3 regions of the Halomonas sp. CSM-2 genome follow, and region 3 is predicted to be linked to each of the others. Evidence: predicted binding sites of a transcription regulator. Region 3 holds the regulator's gene; each other region holds the start of a gene.
What was found. Region 3 encodes LexA, which represses DNA repair genes until DNA is damaged. Its sites were predicted from a motif close to TACTGTNTANNTANACAGTA; they were not measured.

Region 1 (4,174 bases), on a different contig from region 3:
CAACGCCACCCTGAACTCGCCACCACTTTTGCCTGGAAAGATATCGGCGAACATGAAGAAAGCCACAAATCGATGGTGTTCTGGCTGAAGCGTCTCGATTAAGCCGCTCGGGCCCATTCAAGCAAGGGTGCCGTCCGCGAGTGCATATCAAGCCGTGCCTGCAAGCGCACCAGGTTCCAGTAATGGCCATTAAGGGCGCGGGAAAGTAGCAGCGTATCGGCGGGGGGCTGCAGACGGTCCATGGCCGCCCATACCTTGGGCGTCAGTTCGCGCAGGCGGCGATGGACACGCACATCATTGAAGTCCTGTTCACCGGGGCTAAACAGCGGCGCCACACATTCGGCAGATTCGCGGTAAAGCGATAAGGGAGTGCCCTGCCCTTGGCGGCCGCCCATTTGCATCAGCGCTTCATCCATCGCCATCGGATCATGGGCAAGGGTCGCGTTGAGGAGTTGCATCATCGCTTTCAAGCGGGTCTCGGGCACTGGAATCACCGCGCCAAAGTCGTATATCACCAACCGGCCTTGATCATCGGCCGCAAAATTACCCGCATGCGGGTCGGCGTGCAGCTCGCCATAGGTAAACAATTCCTCGGTGATCCAGTCCGCCAACGCCACGGCGATTTTCTGGCGGGTGTCATCGTCAGCGCTTTCCAGATCGCGCAGCGGTGTACCACCCACAAAACGCATCGCCAGCACATGTTGGCCGGAAAGCTCAAAAAGCGGCTCGGGTATCACCAAGCGGCTATCGGCCTGGTAGCGTTCGCGGTAACGGGCCATGGCATCGGCCTCGGCGCGATAATCAAGCTCGTCGCGTAGCCCCGCTGCCAGCTCTTCAAACAGCGCATCCAGACGCGCCTGGGGCACCTTGAACCAGCGGCCCAATCCCATGATACGCTTTACCTGCTTGAGATCGCTTTCCAGCACGTCGGCAAGCCCGGGGTACTGCACCTTTAGCACCACTGTTTCGCCGGCATGGGTGACCGCCTTGTGGACCTGCCCCATGGAAGCGCTGGCGAAGGGCCGCTCTTCGATGTCCCGAAAGTGCGAATCCAGCTCGCCGTACTGCATCACCAGCGCCTCGCGTATACGCGGCCAGGGCATCGGCTCCGCCTGGCGTTGAAGACGCGACAGCTCCTCGGCCAGGTCCGGCGGCAAGAGGTCATCCCACTGGGACATGATCTGCGCCAGCTTCATGGCCGGGCCTTTCAGCTCGGATAGTCCCTCAAATAGCGCCTCGCCCAGAGCCCGCCAGTCTGCCTGGCCACCCAGGCGTGTCTTGAGTAGCGCCCCGCCGGTGCGTGCCCCCAATCCCATCAAACGTCGTGTTCTGCCGCGATCTCGCATTTAAGTCGCCTCGTTGAGCATCTGATAAGCAGCTTACGCAATCCTGCCAAATTATACAAAAGCTATACGCATAATTGCTGAACATCATTTTCTCGACAACCCCTGCTATGCGCTTACGTGTGTGGTGTCTGTTACCATATTCCTACGTTACACAATTTAAGGCATCTCCCGCATGCGCTTGATTATCGCCGAAAAACCCAGCCTTGCCCGGGCAATTGCCGATGCACTTCCCGGGAGCGGAAAACGACAGGACGGCGCCATTCACTGCGGCGATACCACGGTTACCTGGTGCCTGGGACACCTCCTGGAACAGGCAGCCCCGGAGGCCTACGACCCTGCCGATAAACAATGGCGATTGGATCGGCTACCCATTGTGCCGCAGCAGTGGAAATTGATGCCGCGCTCAAAAGCGCGCGGGCAACTGGCGGTGATACGCAAGCTGATCAAACAGGCAAGCGAGGTCGTTCACGCCGGTGACCCGGATCGCGAAGGTCAATTGCTGGTACAGGAAGTGATCGACTACATGAAGTACCGCGGCCCGGTACAACGGCTGCTGATCAGCGACCTCAACAGGCCCGCCGTCAGCCGCGCCCTTGCCAGCCTGCGACCCAACGCCGAGTACCAGCCACTGTTCCAGGCGGCCCAGGCACGCGCCCGTGCTGACTGGCTCTACGGCATCAATCTGACCCGCGCCTGGACGCTCACCGGCCGCCAGGCAGGCCACGACGGCGTGCTTTCCGTAGGCCGCGTACAAACCCCGGTGCTGGGCTTGATCGTGCGCCGCGACAACGCTATTCGAGACTTTGTGCCCCACCCTTTTTACCCCCTTTGGGCCGACCTCAAGGTCGCTCAGGGCCAGCTGCGCGCCTGGTGGGCACCCAAGGAACACCAGCCATTAGATGACCAGGGGCGCTTGATCGACCGCCGACCCGCCGACGCATTGGCAGCGCAGCTACCCGGCGCCTCGGGTCAATTGACCCAACTCGACCAGCAGGAAAAACGCCAGGCACCGCCGCTGCCGTACTCGCTCTCAGCCCTTCAGGTCGACGCTGCCCGCCGTCACGGGCTTTCTGCACAGGTAGTACTGGATATTTGCCAGCGGCTATACGAGCAGCACAAGCTGATTACCTACCCGCGCTCCGACTGCCGCTACCTGCCCGAAGAGCACCTCCCGCTTGCCCAGCGCAGCCTGAGCGGCGCCTGCCAGAACGATGAAGCCCTTCAACAGTGGCTGAAAGGCGCGGACTTTTCGCTACGTTCCAAAGCCTGGAACGACAAGCAGGTAGGTGCCCACCACGCCATCGCCCCCAGCGGCAAGCCAGCAGATTTCAGCCAGCTCTCCGCGACCGAAGGGCATGTCTTTCGATTGATCGTACGCAACGTTATGGCCCAGTTTTACCGTCCGCTGCGCACCTTTGAGGTAAAGGCCGAGTTTACGCTGCTTAATGAAGCCTTCCGCGCTCGCGGCCAAAGCATTCTTGACCCCGGCTGGAAACCGCTGTTTACCACCCGCGATGAAAGCCCGCCACTGCCGCCGCTCACCCAAGGAGAAACCTGCCAGGCGATGGGTGCAGGCGTTGAGGAGAAGGAAACCCGCCCGCCGGAACCCTTCACCGATGCCAGCCTGATCAAGGCCATGATGAACATCGGCCGCTACGTGGACGACCCTGCCGTGCGTCGCACCCTGCGCGACACTGACGGCCTGGGCACCGAAGCCACCCGCGCCGGCATCATCGAAACGTTGGTGCAACGCGGCTACCTGGTCCGCAAGCAAAAAGCCCTGCGTGCCACCAAGCTCGGCAGCGCGCTCATCGCCGCCCTGCCCAGCGCCGTGAGCACGCCGGAACGCACCGCGCTTTGGGAACAGCGACTGCGCGCTATTTCCGAACAGCAGGATGACGCCAACACCTTTCAGCAGGCATTACTGGACGACTTGCGCGGTCTGCTCAGCCACAGCGACGCCACCAGGCTACGCAACAGCCTGCAAACGGCACAGGGCGAAGCCGGTGGCCCGGTGAAGCGCGCTAGTAAGCCGAGAAAACGTTATAGCAAGAAGAAAGCCAACAGCAGGGGCAGTCGTAAAACACCAGTGCAGTAACGCTAACGCCTTATCGACTTGCAACTGATGGGGCTATGGTCGTTTGGTGGCTTCAGACATCGGAATGATCGTCATCATCCTCAGAGGTTGAAGCTTTTTTCTTGCTGATAGGGCGCGAAAAGAAAGGCACCACGTAAAGCACCATCCAGGCCAGCAGCGTACATAAAACGGCTGTCTGCTCGCGCCCCAGACCAACGGCTACCCCAATGGCGGCCGTCAGCCAAATACCAGCCGCCGTGGTGAGGCCTGACGTACCTTGTTCATCTTTGCGGGTAATGATGGTGCCGGCACACAGAAAACCGATGCCTGCAATGACCCCCTGAATGACACGGCTCATCTCTGAATCAGAAATCCCCGTTTGCTCAGGAATAAAAATGAATAAAGCAGCACCCATGCAGACCAGCATGTGGGTCCGAATACCAGCCGCCTTGCCTCGCTGCTCTCGCTCGAGCCCCAACAGGCCACCGAGAACAGCTGCCAATAGTAGCCGAATCACCACAATGATGAGCTCACCCAAATCGTTAAATTCCGAAAACTCGGAGATTATGACGTCATTGATTGCCTGCACCTTTTAGCTCCTGTGCATATTGAACAGAGATGCTTTGTATTTCGTTTTAACAATCTATTCAAAATAACAAATCGTGATTAGTAGCTAGTCGTGGTGCCTACCTATCTAACGCTTTCCATATGATTTTAAGGTTGCCAAAAACTGACCGTTCCCGACGGGTAC
Region 2 (4,174 bases), on a different contig from region 3:
GGGGCACCACTGCCGATTTTCCAGTGCTTAAAAGCCACACCAATGCTTGGCTGCGCGAGTGGCCCGGGGTCCTGGCATTCTGTTCCGCCATCGAGATCGACGGCGGCACCGGTGCGGTCTATATCCTGCTACGTAAGCGCGGTCAGTAGTCTCGTTATTCTGCCACACCCGATTCTTGCGCATCCGACGCACTATCGGGCACGTGCCGCGCCAGGGCCTCATCGGCCAGATGACGGCCCAGGCGGATCAGATCCTTGGCACGGTGAAACTCGTAGGTACTGCACACCGTTTTGGGCACTTCGATGAGAATATCGGGCGGGTAACCGGCAATTTTATATTTGGCCAGTGCCGCCTGGGTAATATCGAATGATTCGAGGATCATATCCAGCTTGCCCCATTCGCGCTTGCCGCGAAGGTCCATCGTTTCATCCACCTCACCCTCTTCTTCGCTACTGCTGCCCAGTTCGCTCCATAGCCGCCGCGTGGTGGCGCGCACCTCGTCCATCCAGCCGCCAATATTGGCATCGCGGTCACGCTCCCGGGTGGTGCGGCTGTCGTTATTCTCATCCTTGGGAAGCAGTGCCTCCAAAGACACCGGCTGCGGGCTGTGGGCAGTCACGTTCACCGCCACCACAAAATCTGCTTCGTGGGCGGCCAGTATGGGCATCATGGGCAGCGGGTTCAGCAGACCTCCGTCGACCAGTACCTGATCCCCCAGATGCACAGGGGTAATCACGCCGGGGACGGCGATTGATGCCCGTATCGCGCGCAGCAGCGGGCCGTTTTGAAACCATACCTCGCGCTGGCGCACCAGATCAGTGGCCACGGTGGTCACCGGAATCGGCAGGTCTTCCATCAATGTATCGCCCACCAGCCCTTCCAACTTGCTCATGATCTTGCTGGCCCGCATGGCACCCATTGGGCTCCAGGTCACATCGACCAGCCTGAGCACATCCAGATAGTCCAGATCACACACCCATTCGCGATAGTCAGGCAGTTTACCCGACGCATAAATACCGCCTATCAGCGCGCCCATGGAACACCCGGCGATCGAGATGATCTCGTAGCCCCGTGCCTCCAACGCCTCAATCACGCCGATGTGTGCATAGCCCCGGGCACCGCCGCTACCCAGCACCAGTGCCACTTTATTACCTCTCGATACACTGCCATCGGTCAGGCTCTGTTCGTTCATCGCTCGTTTCCTACGACTGATCCCGACGTTTCATTAATGATTGCGTCATCACCTCGGCAACCCCAGATACCGCCTTGGGCTCCAGGTGAAGGTGATGACCGCCTGCCAGTACATGGCGTGTTAAGTGCGGTACCGCCTGGCGGGCTTTTTCTGCCCAGTCGCGCTTGCCTAAGATGCCTTCCTCACCTTCTATCAATAGCACCGGTGCCTGGATGTCGGCCAGTAGCGCTAACACCTGGGAAGGTGTAAAGCGTACCAGCGATGGCTTCAACAAGCGGCTGTCGGTGCGCATCTGCACGTGTCCGTCGGCCGTTACGTCGGCATTGCGCTCCACCAGCGGCATGGCGGTGATGGTGTCTAACGGTGTAACGCCACCGGCCACTCGAGCCGCCACCGCGGTGGCCAGATCAGGATAACGCGGCGCCCGGGAAATGGGCCGCCTATGCGCCATTAACCCCTTGCGCAGTTGGCTTGTCGTGTCACCAGAGGGCGTATTGAGCGCACCCAAGCCATCCAGCAGCGTCATGAACTCAATGCGCTCCGGCACGGCGGCAGCCAATAGGCAGGCCACCGCGGCGCCCATGGAGTGGGCGAGCAATGCCACTCGCTCAATGGCCAAATCGTCCATGGCATCAAGCACGTCGTGGCAATAATCCCACAGCGCATAATCCTCGCCCGCCGGCGCATGTGCTGAATGCCCGTGACCACGAAAATCGATAGCCACAATGCGAATATCCAGTGCTTCCACCAGCAACGGCGCTAACCGGGAAAAACTCGCCGCGTTATCGAGCCAGCCGTGGAGCGCCAGCCAAGTAGGGGCCGCATCACGCCCCCAGCTCAGCGCCGCCAGACGACCTTGGGCAAGGTAAAGGGAATGAGGATAACGCGTTGCAGTGGGTTGAGACATTATGAACCTATCCTAAGCAAACCAACCGCCCCAGGCGGCAAGATGACGGCATAAAGCACAAACGGTACCATGCCAAACACCGATGTCTGTACAAAATTACGGGCGCTCGCCAACGTCCATCTTTTTCCTGCTAATGAGGCTTTTATGAAACCCCACCGTGACACCCGAACACGCAACTGGGTCTTTTTTATCGCCGTGACCAGCGCCCTTGTGGTGGGCCTCTGGCTGGCAAGATAAACCTTCACGAAGGTTCCTAAAGACGGCCAGCCCTTGCAATTTTATCCTCATGGCCAAATACTGTATATAAATACATATACTGCCAGTGAGGAGGCTGACCATGACGCAGCCGTTATCGCCTATCGCGCCAGCCGTGCCGTTAACGCATCAGTCGCTGCCCTTTCCTCCCCTACATGGCCGCGCTGGGTTTAGCGGCTTCCCCTCCCCCGCCCAGGATTACGAACCGCGCACGCTGGATCTCAACGTGCGCCTGATCAAGAACCCCACCCACACGTTTTACCTGACCGCCACCGGTGACAGCATGGAGGGTTGGGGGATTTTCGATCGCGACCTGCTGGTGGTTGACCGCAGCCTCTCGCCCCGTCTGGGGCATATTCTGGTGGCCATGTTCGACGACGAACTTCTGATCAAGCGCTACGCGCTCTATCGCGGCACGCCGCATTTGTGCTCCGCTCACCCCCATTACCCACCGCTGCCCCTGAAAGACAGCGAGTGTCAGGTATGGGGGGTGGTTCGGGCGGTCATTCACGAATACCTGCGGTGATGTAACGGTCATGATCGGTCTTGTCGACGCCAACAATTTTTACGTCAGCTGCGAACGCGTCTTCCAGCCTCACCTGGAGAGCAAAGCTGTTGGTGTGATGTCCAATAACGATGGCTGCGTGATTGCCCGCTCCGCGGAAATGAAAGCGATGGACATTCCCATGGGCACTCCCGCCTTCAAACTGGAAGGGCTACGCCAGCGCGGCGAGATTCATCTGCTGTCATCCAACTATGAGCTGTATGGCGACATGTCGGCACGGCTCGCCCAACTGCTGCACGACGCTTGCCCCGACATCGCCCCCTACTCCATCGATGAAATGTTTATCTACCTGGAGGGCATGAGCAAGCACCAGTGCCAGGCTCTGGGTGAGCGCCTACATCGGGACATACATCGTTGCCTTGGATTACCGGTATGCATCGGTCTGGCACCGACCCACACCCTGGCCAAGCTCGCCAATCATGCGGCCAAGAAGCAGCCACACTACCAGGGCGTTTGCCTGCTTGGCGGGAATGATGCCAGCACCAAAGCCTTGCTAAAGCAAACGCCGGTCAGCGAAGTATGGGGCGTGGGCAGGCGGCTTGCCGAACGGCTTGCCATTAGCGGCATCCATAGCGCCTGGGCGTTACGCGAGTGCGATAAAAAACAGCTGCGCAAACGCTTTTCCGTGGTGCTGGCACGCACTGCCCTGGAACTGCGTGGCACCCCCTGCCTGGAAATGAACGCGGTGGATCAACCCCGCCAGCGCATCATGACATCCCGCTCTTTCGGTCAACCCACCGGGGTAAAAACTCAGGTACACGAGGCACTGCGCCGCCATGCCCAGCGTAGTGCCGAAAAACTTCGCGAACAGCACAGCCTGGCACGCTCGGTGATGTTGTTCCTGAAAACCAACCGCCATCGTCGAGACCAGCCACAGTACTTTCCCCACACCCTGGTCGCGTTACCCACCCCCAGCGACGATACACGCGTTATTCTCGACGCCGTCCGCCAGGGCCTTGAACAGATATATCGACCCGGCTATCGGTTCATGAAAGCCGGCGTGATGTTGCTGGATCTCGTCGATGCCCAACAGCATCAGCTATCGCTGCTCGATGCACCCGCTCGACACCATCCGCTGCTAATGGCCACGGTGGACGCCATCAACCAGCGTATGGGGCAAGACACGATCCGCTTCGGGATGACCGATGACGACGCGCCATGGCACCTACGCTGTGCCCACCGTTCCAACCGTTTTACCACGCGCTGGGATGAGCTACTGGAAGCCGGCACTCACCCCGGCGCGATTGCCGATGCC
Region 3 (4,174 bases):
TGGGTAGATCCTGGCGAATCATCATGCCGCAATCCACGACGATCCAGTGATCTTCGTACCCATACAGCGTCAGGTTCATGCCAATTTCCCCGCAGCCGCCTAACGGCAAGAGGCGTAAGGGAGGGCGACGACGGGGACGAATATGAACGCGCGGTGGATGCATCAGATTAATAAAGCCTAGAAAGTAATTGGTTAACTATACGGGATGGGGCGGGCGGCTAACAATCACTGCCATTAAGGGCGGTGATTGCGAGCGCTTCATTCGGTACACTAGACGTTTGTTTAATGCCAGCGGACGGCCCGATCATCGTCGCCCGGCAAACCGTGAAGAGTAATGACTATGTCGCATTTTTATCGTTTGGTGGTGTCCTGCCCGGACCAGGTGGGGATCGTCGCGAAGGTATCGAGTTTTATCGCGGACCAGGGAGGGTCGATTACCGAGGCCAGCCAGCATTCCGATCTGGAAACCGGGCGTTTTTTCATGCGCTACGAAATATTGGCGGATTCGCTGGGTATGTCGGCAGAGGCATTACGTTCAGCCTTCGAGCCGGTGGCGGAGCGGTTTGACATGGACTGGGCGCTGGTCGATACCCGGAAACGGCAGCGGGTTGTCCTGATGGTTTCGCGAGAATCCCATTGCCTTGTCGATTTGCTTTACCGCTGGCAGGTGGGTGAGCTGGACTGCGATATCGTGGGTGTGATTTCCAACCATGACGACATGCGTTCGTTAACGGAATGGTACGGAATACCATATCACCATGTGCCGGTGGATCCGGCAGACAAGACAGCGGCCTTTGAGCAGGTGCAGGCGCATATTGATGATGCCCGGGCCGACAGTATCGTGCTGGCTCGCTACATGCAGATATTACCGCCAGCGTTGTGTGAACGATATGCGGGGCAGGTCATTAATATCCACCACAGTTTTCTGCCGTCTTTTGCTGGCGCCAAACCCTATCACCAAGCCTACCAGCGTGGCGTCAAGTTGATAGGGGCTACCTGCCATTACGTGACTCAGGAGTTGGATGCAGGGCCCATCATCGAGCAGGACATTCACCGGGTCAGCCACTGTCATACGCCGACCGATCTGGTACGTTTTGGCCGCGATGTTGAAAAAGCCGTCCTCGCGCGCGGTCTTCGCTGGCATCTGGAAGACCGCGTGCTGGTGCATGGCAACAAGACCATCGTGTTCAGCTAGCCGAGCGCCTGGCCATTGCCACCGCGAATAACGCCGACCCCAACCCCTTCGATATCAAGTGGTTGGGTGCGTAGGTCGATATGGATAGGGTCGAAGTCGGGGTTTTCAGCGATCAGGGTGACGTGATTCCCGTCGCGTTTGAAACGCTTGACGGTGACTTCGTCTTCCAGCCGGGCGACGACAATCTGGCCATCCCGAACGCGCTGGGTGCGGTGGACGGCGAGAAGGTCGCCTTCGAGGATGCCGACGTTCTGCATCGACAGCCCGCGAACGCGCAACAGATAATCTGCTCTGGGCGTGAAGTAGTCGGCGGGCAGGGGGCAGTAGCGATCAATATGCTCAGCGGCCAGGATAGGGCTACCCGCCGCGACTTCGCCAATGATGGGCAGGCCGTTGGCAGGGTCTGCGCCTGAGGCTGGCAGCACGTCTGGCGTTTCCTGGTGCTCCTGGTTGGGCAGGCGTATGCCGCGCGACGTATTGCGAATGATGCGAATGACGCCTTTACGCTCAAGTGCGCGTAAGTGTTCTTCTGCCGCATTGGGCGAACGGAACCCCAGTGCCTTGGCTATTTCAGCCCGGGTGGGCGGATAGCCGAGCTCAGCCATGGTCTTGACAATAAAGTCGAACACGTTTTGTTGACGAACAGTTAATGGCCGCGACATACCAGCCTCCAGATTGAATAAGTGAGCAAGACTGCGTTCCTGTTTACCTATCAGTATGTAGTCAACAGTCAGTATGTAGTTAACAGTATGTGGTTAAGTATACAGCATGTTCTCCTGTCCAGTATATAATGGGGGTAAGGCAGCTAACAAATTGATGTATATGAAGATGCAAAGCGGCGTTGGATAAGGGTTGGGTGTTCAGGTATACGTTGAGAGGTAACAAACGATAACGTAGTATCCTGGTTTGTTTAAAACATCCGTTTTTTATGGCCCGCTTTTTGGCCCGTCTTATGGAGAGCAGCATGGCTCAATCGGATACGGTGACCCGCATTCTGGATACTGCTGAAGTGCTTTTTGCAGAGCGCGGCTTTGCCGAAACCTCTTTACGCAACATCACCAGCAAGGCTCGGGTCAATCTTGCTGCGGTGAACTATCACTTCGGATCCAAGAAGGCGCTCATCCAGGCGGTGTTTGCTCGCTACCTGGATCCGTTTTCCCAACGTTTTCATGGCGCTCTGGACGAACTCGAAGCGCGCTACGAGGGTCGTGACATCCCCCTTGAAGTGCTCCTCGAAACCATGGCCACAACCGTGCTGACGGTGCCTGCCGAACGCAATAGCCTCAAAGTCTTCATGCGTTTGCTGGGGCTTGCGTACAGCCAGGCTCAGGGGCATTTACGACGCTACATCCAGCAGCAATACGGTGATGTGTTCAGCCGTTTCACCGAACTGGTTCGCCGTGCGACACCGGATCTGCCCGACGCTGAGCGCTTCTGGCGGCTACACTTTATGCTGGGTACCGTCATCTTTACGCTTTCGGGACTGGATGCGCTGCGCGATATTGCCGAAAAGGATTACCACCAGCATGTCTCGGTCCGCGACCTGGTTCGCCGACTGCGGCCGGTAGTGGTGGCGGCGATGAACGCGCCATTACCTGATGAGAAGGACATTGAGCACCATGCAGACACCGTCGCTCATTGAAATGCCGCCCCGCGAGGGGCTATGGCTGGAAATCGCCGCCCAGTCGCAGAGCTTGCGCGTCTGGCAAGGCGATATGTGTCGCCATGAGTGTGAAATTTCTACCGGGCGCCAGGGCATGGGTAATCGGCAGGGCAGTGGTCAAACGCCGCTTGGCTGGCACTATATTCGTGCCGCCATTGGTACTGATGCCCCGGAAAACGCGGTCTTTAAAGGCCGCCGCTGGACGGGCGAAGTATTTGACGCCGAGCTGGCGGCGGCGTTTCCCGAGCGAGACTGGATTCTGACGCGCATTCTATGGCTGTGTGGCCTGGAACCGGGGATAAACCGCGGTGGTCAGGTCGACTCCCAGCGACGCTATATTTATCTGCACGGTACGCCGCCGAATGAGCCCATGGGTCAACCAGCCTCTCATGGATGCGTGCGGCTGCGTAATGCAGATCTTCTTTGGCTTTTCGAGCATGCTGGACCTGGAACGCCTGTCTGGTTACACGACAGCCGCTGATCGTTGGACTCCTCGCTAATCATCGTCTAGAGTTAGCGCCTTTTTTGGACACCCCGCTATGACACATCCTTTGGGCTCGGTCATGTTGGACCTTGAAGGGACAACGTTGACCACCGCAGAAAGGCAGTTGTTGAAATCGCCCTCGGTGGGTGGCGTCATCTTGTTTTCGCGCAATGTGGAAGATGCCCACCAGGTCAGAGACCTGTGCAGCGAGGTGCGTAAGCTACGCCCCAACGTGTTGCTGGCAGTGGATCAGGAAGGCGGTCGCGTTCAGCGTATCAAGCAAGGACTGACGCGCCTGCCACCAATGGCTCGGCTGGGTGAGTATTACCAGAAGGATCGTGCGGCGGCTCTGGGGCTTACCCAGGACACCGGTTGGCTCCTGGGCATGGAAATGGCCGCCTGCGGGTTGGATATCAGCTTTGCTCCGGTACTGGATATCGATAGCGGTCTCTCCAGCGTCATCGGCGACCGCAGTTTTGGCTCGGAGGCCACGCAAGTCAGTGAACTGGGTGGCGCGCTGGTAGCCGGGCTGCATGAAGCCGGTATGGCAGCGATCGGCAAGCATTTTCCCGGTCATGGCGGCGTAGCGGCAGACTCGCATCTCGCCTTGCCCGTCGATGACCGGCCTTTTGAGACGCTCAAGCAACACGACCTGGTGCCTTTCAGCACCCTGGCCAAGAAGCTTGATGGTGTCATGCCAGCCCACATTGTGTACTCGGCATTTGACAAGCGACCCGCCGGCTTTTCGCCCAGTTGGCTGGGGATGCTGCGTCAGTCGCTGGGGTTTAAAGGCTGTATCTTTTCCGACGATTTGAGCATGGCCGGCGCCCAT

Region 1: B7L15_RS09460 (DNA topoisomerase III) is a predicted target of LexA. The motif match lies at 1,388-1,407, and genes of this name have one in related genera.
Region 2: B7L15_RS02065 (LexA family protein) is a predicted target of LexA. The motif match lies at 2,395-2,414, and genes of this name have one in related genera.

Annotation. Positions count from the first base shown of each region.
Region 1 covers NZ_NBYR01000009.1:89,919-94,092, forward strand. Annotated here, with positions in the region: gene B7L15_RS09450 (GNAT family N-acetyltransferase) at 1-102, shown strand, start outside; gene B7L15_RS09455 (ABC1 kinase family protein) at 99-1,346, opposite strand; gene B7L15_RS09460 (DNA topoisomerase III) at 1,519-3,444, shown strand; gene B7L15_RS09465 (MgtC/SapB family protein) at 3,497-4,012, opposite strand; gene B7L15_RS09470 (O-methyltransferase) at 4,118-4,174, opposite strand, start outside.
Region 2 covers NZ_NBYR01000002.1:125,628-129,801, reverse strand. Annotated here, with positions in the region: gene B7L15_RS02080 (Smr/MutS family protein) at 1-149, shown strand, start outside; gene B7L15_RS02075 (patatin-like phospholipase family protein) at 155-1,192, opposite strand; gene B7L15_RS02070 (alpha/beta fold hydrolase) at 1,203-2,099, opposite strand; gene B7L15_RS02065 (LexA family protein) at 2,437-2,880, shown strand; gene B7L15_RS02060 (Y-family DNA polymerase) at 2,891-4,174, shown strand, end outside.
Region 3 covers NZ_NBYR01000013.1:132,322-136,495, forward strand. Annotated here, with positions in the region: gene B7L15_RS12825 (ribonuclease J) at 1-79, opposite strand, end outside; gene purU (formyltetrahydrofolate deformylase) at 341-1,195, shown strand; gene lexA (transcriptional repressor LexA) at 1,192-1,857, opposite strand; gene B7L15_RS12840 (TetR/AcrR family transcriptional regulator) at 2,160-2,837, shown strand; gene B7L15_RS12845 (L,D-transpeptidase) at 2,815-3,339, shown strand; gene nagZ (beta-N-acetylhexosaminidase) at 3,398-4,174, shown strand, end outside.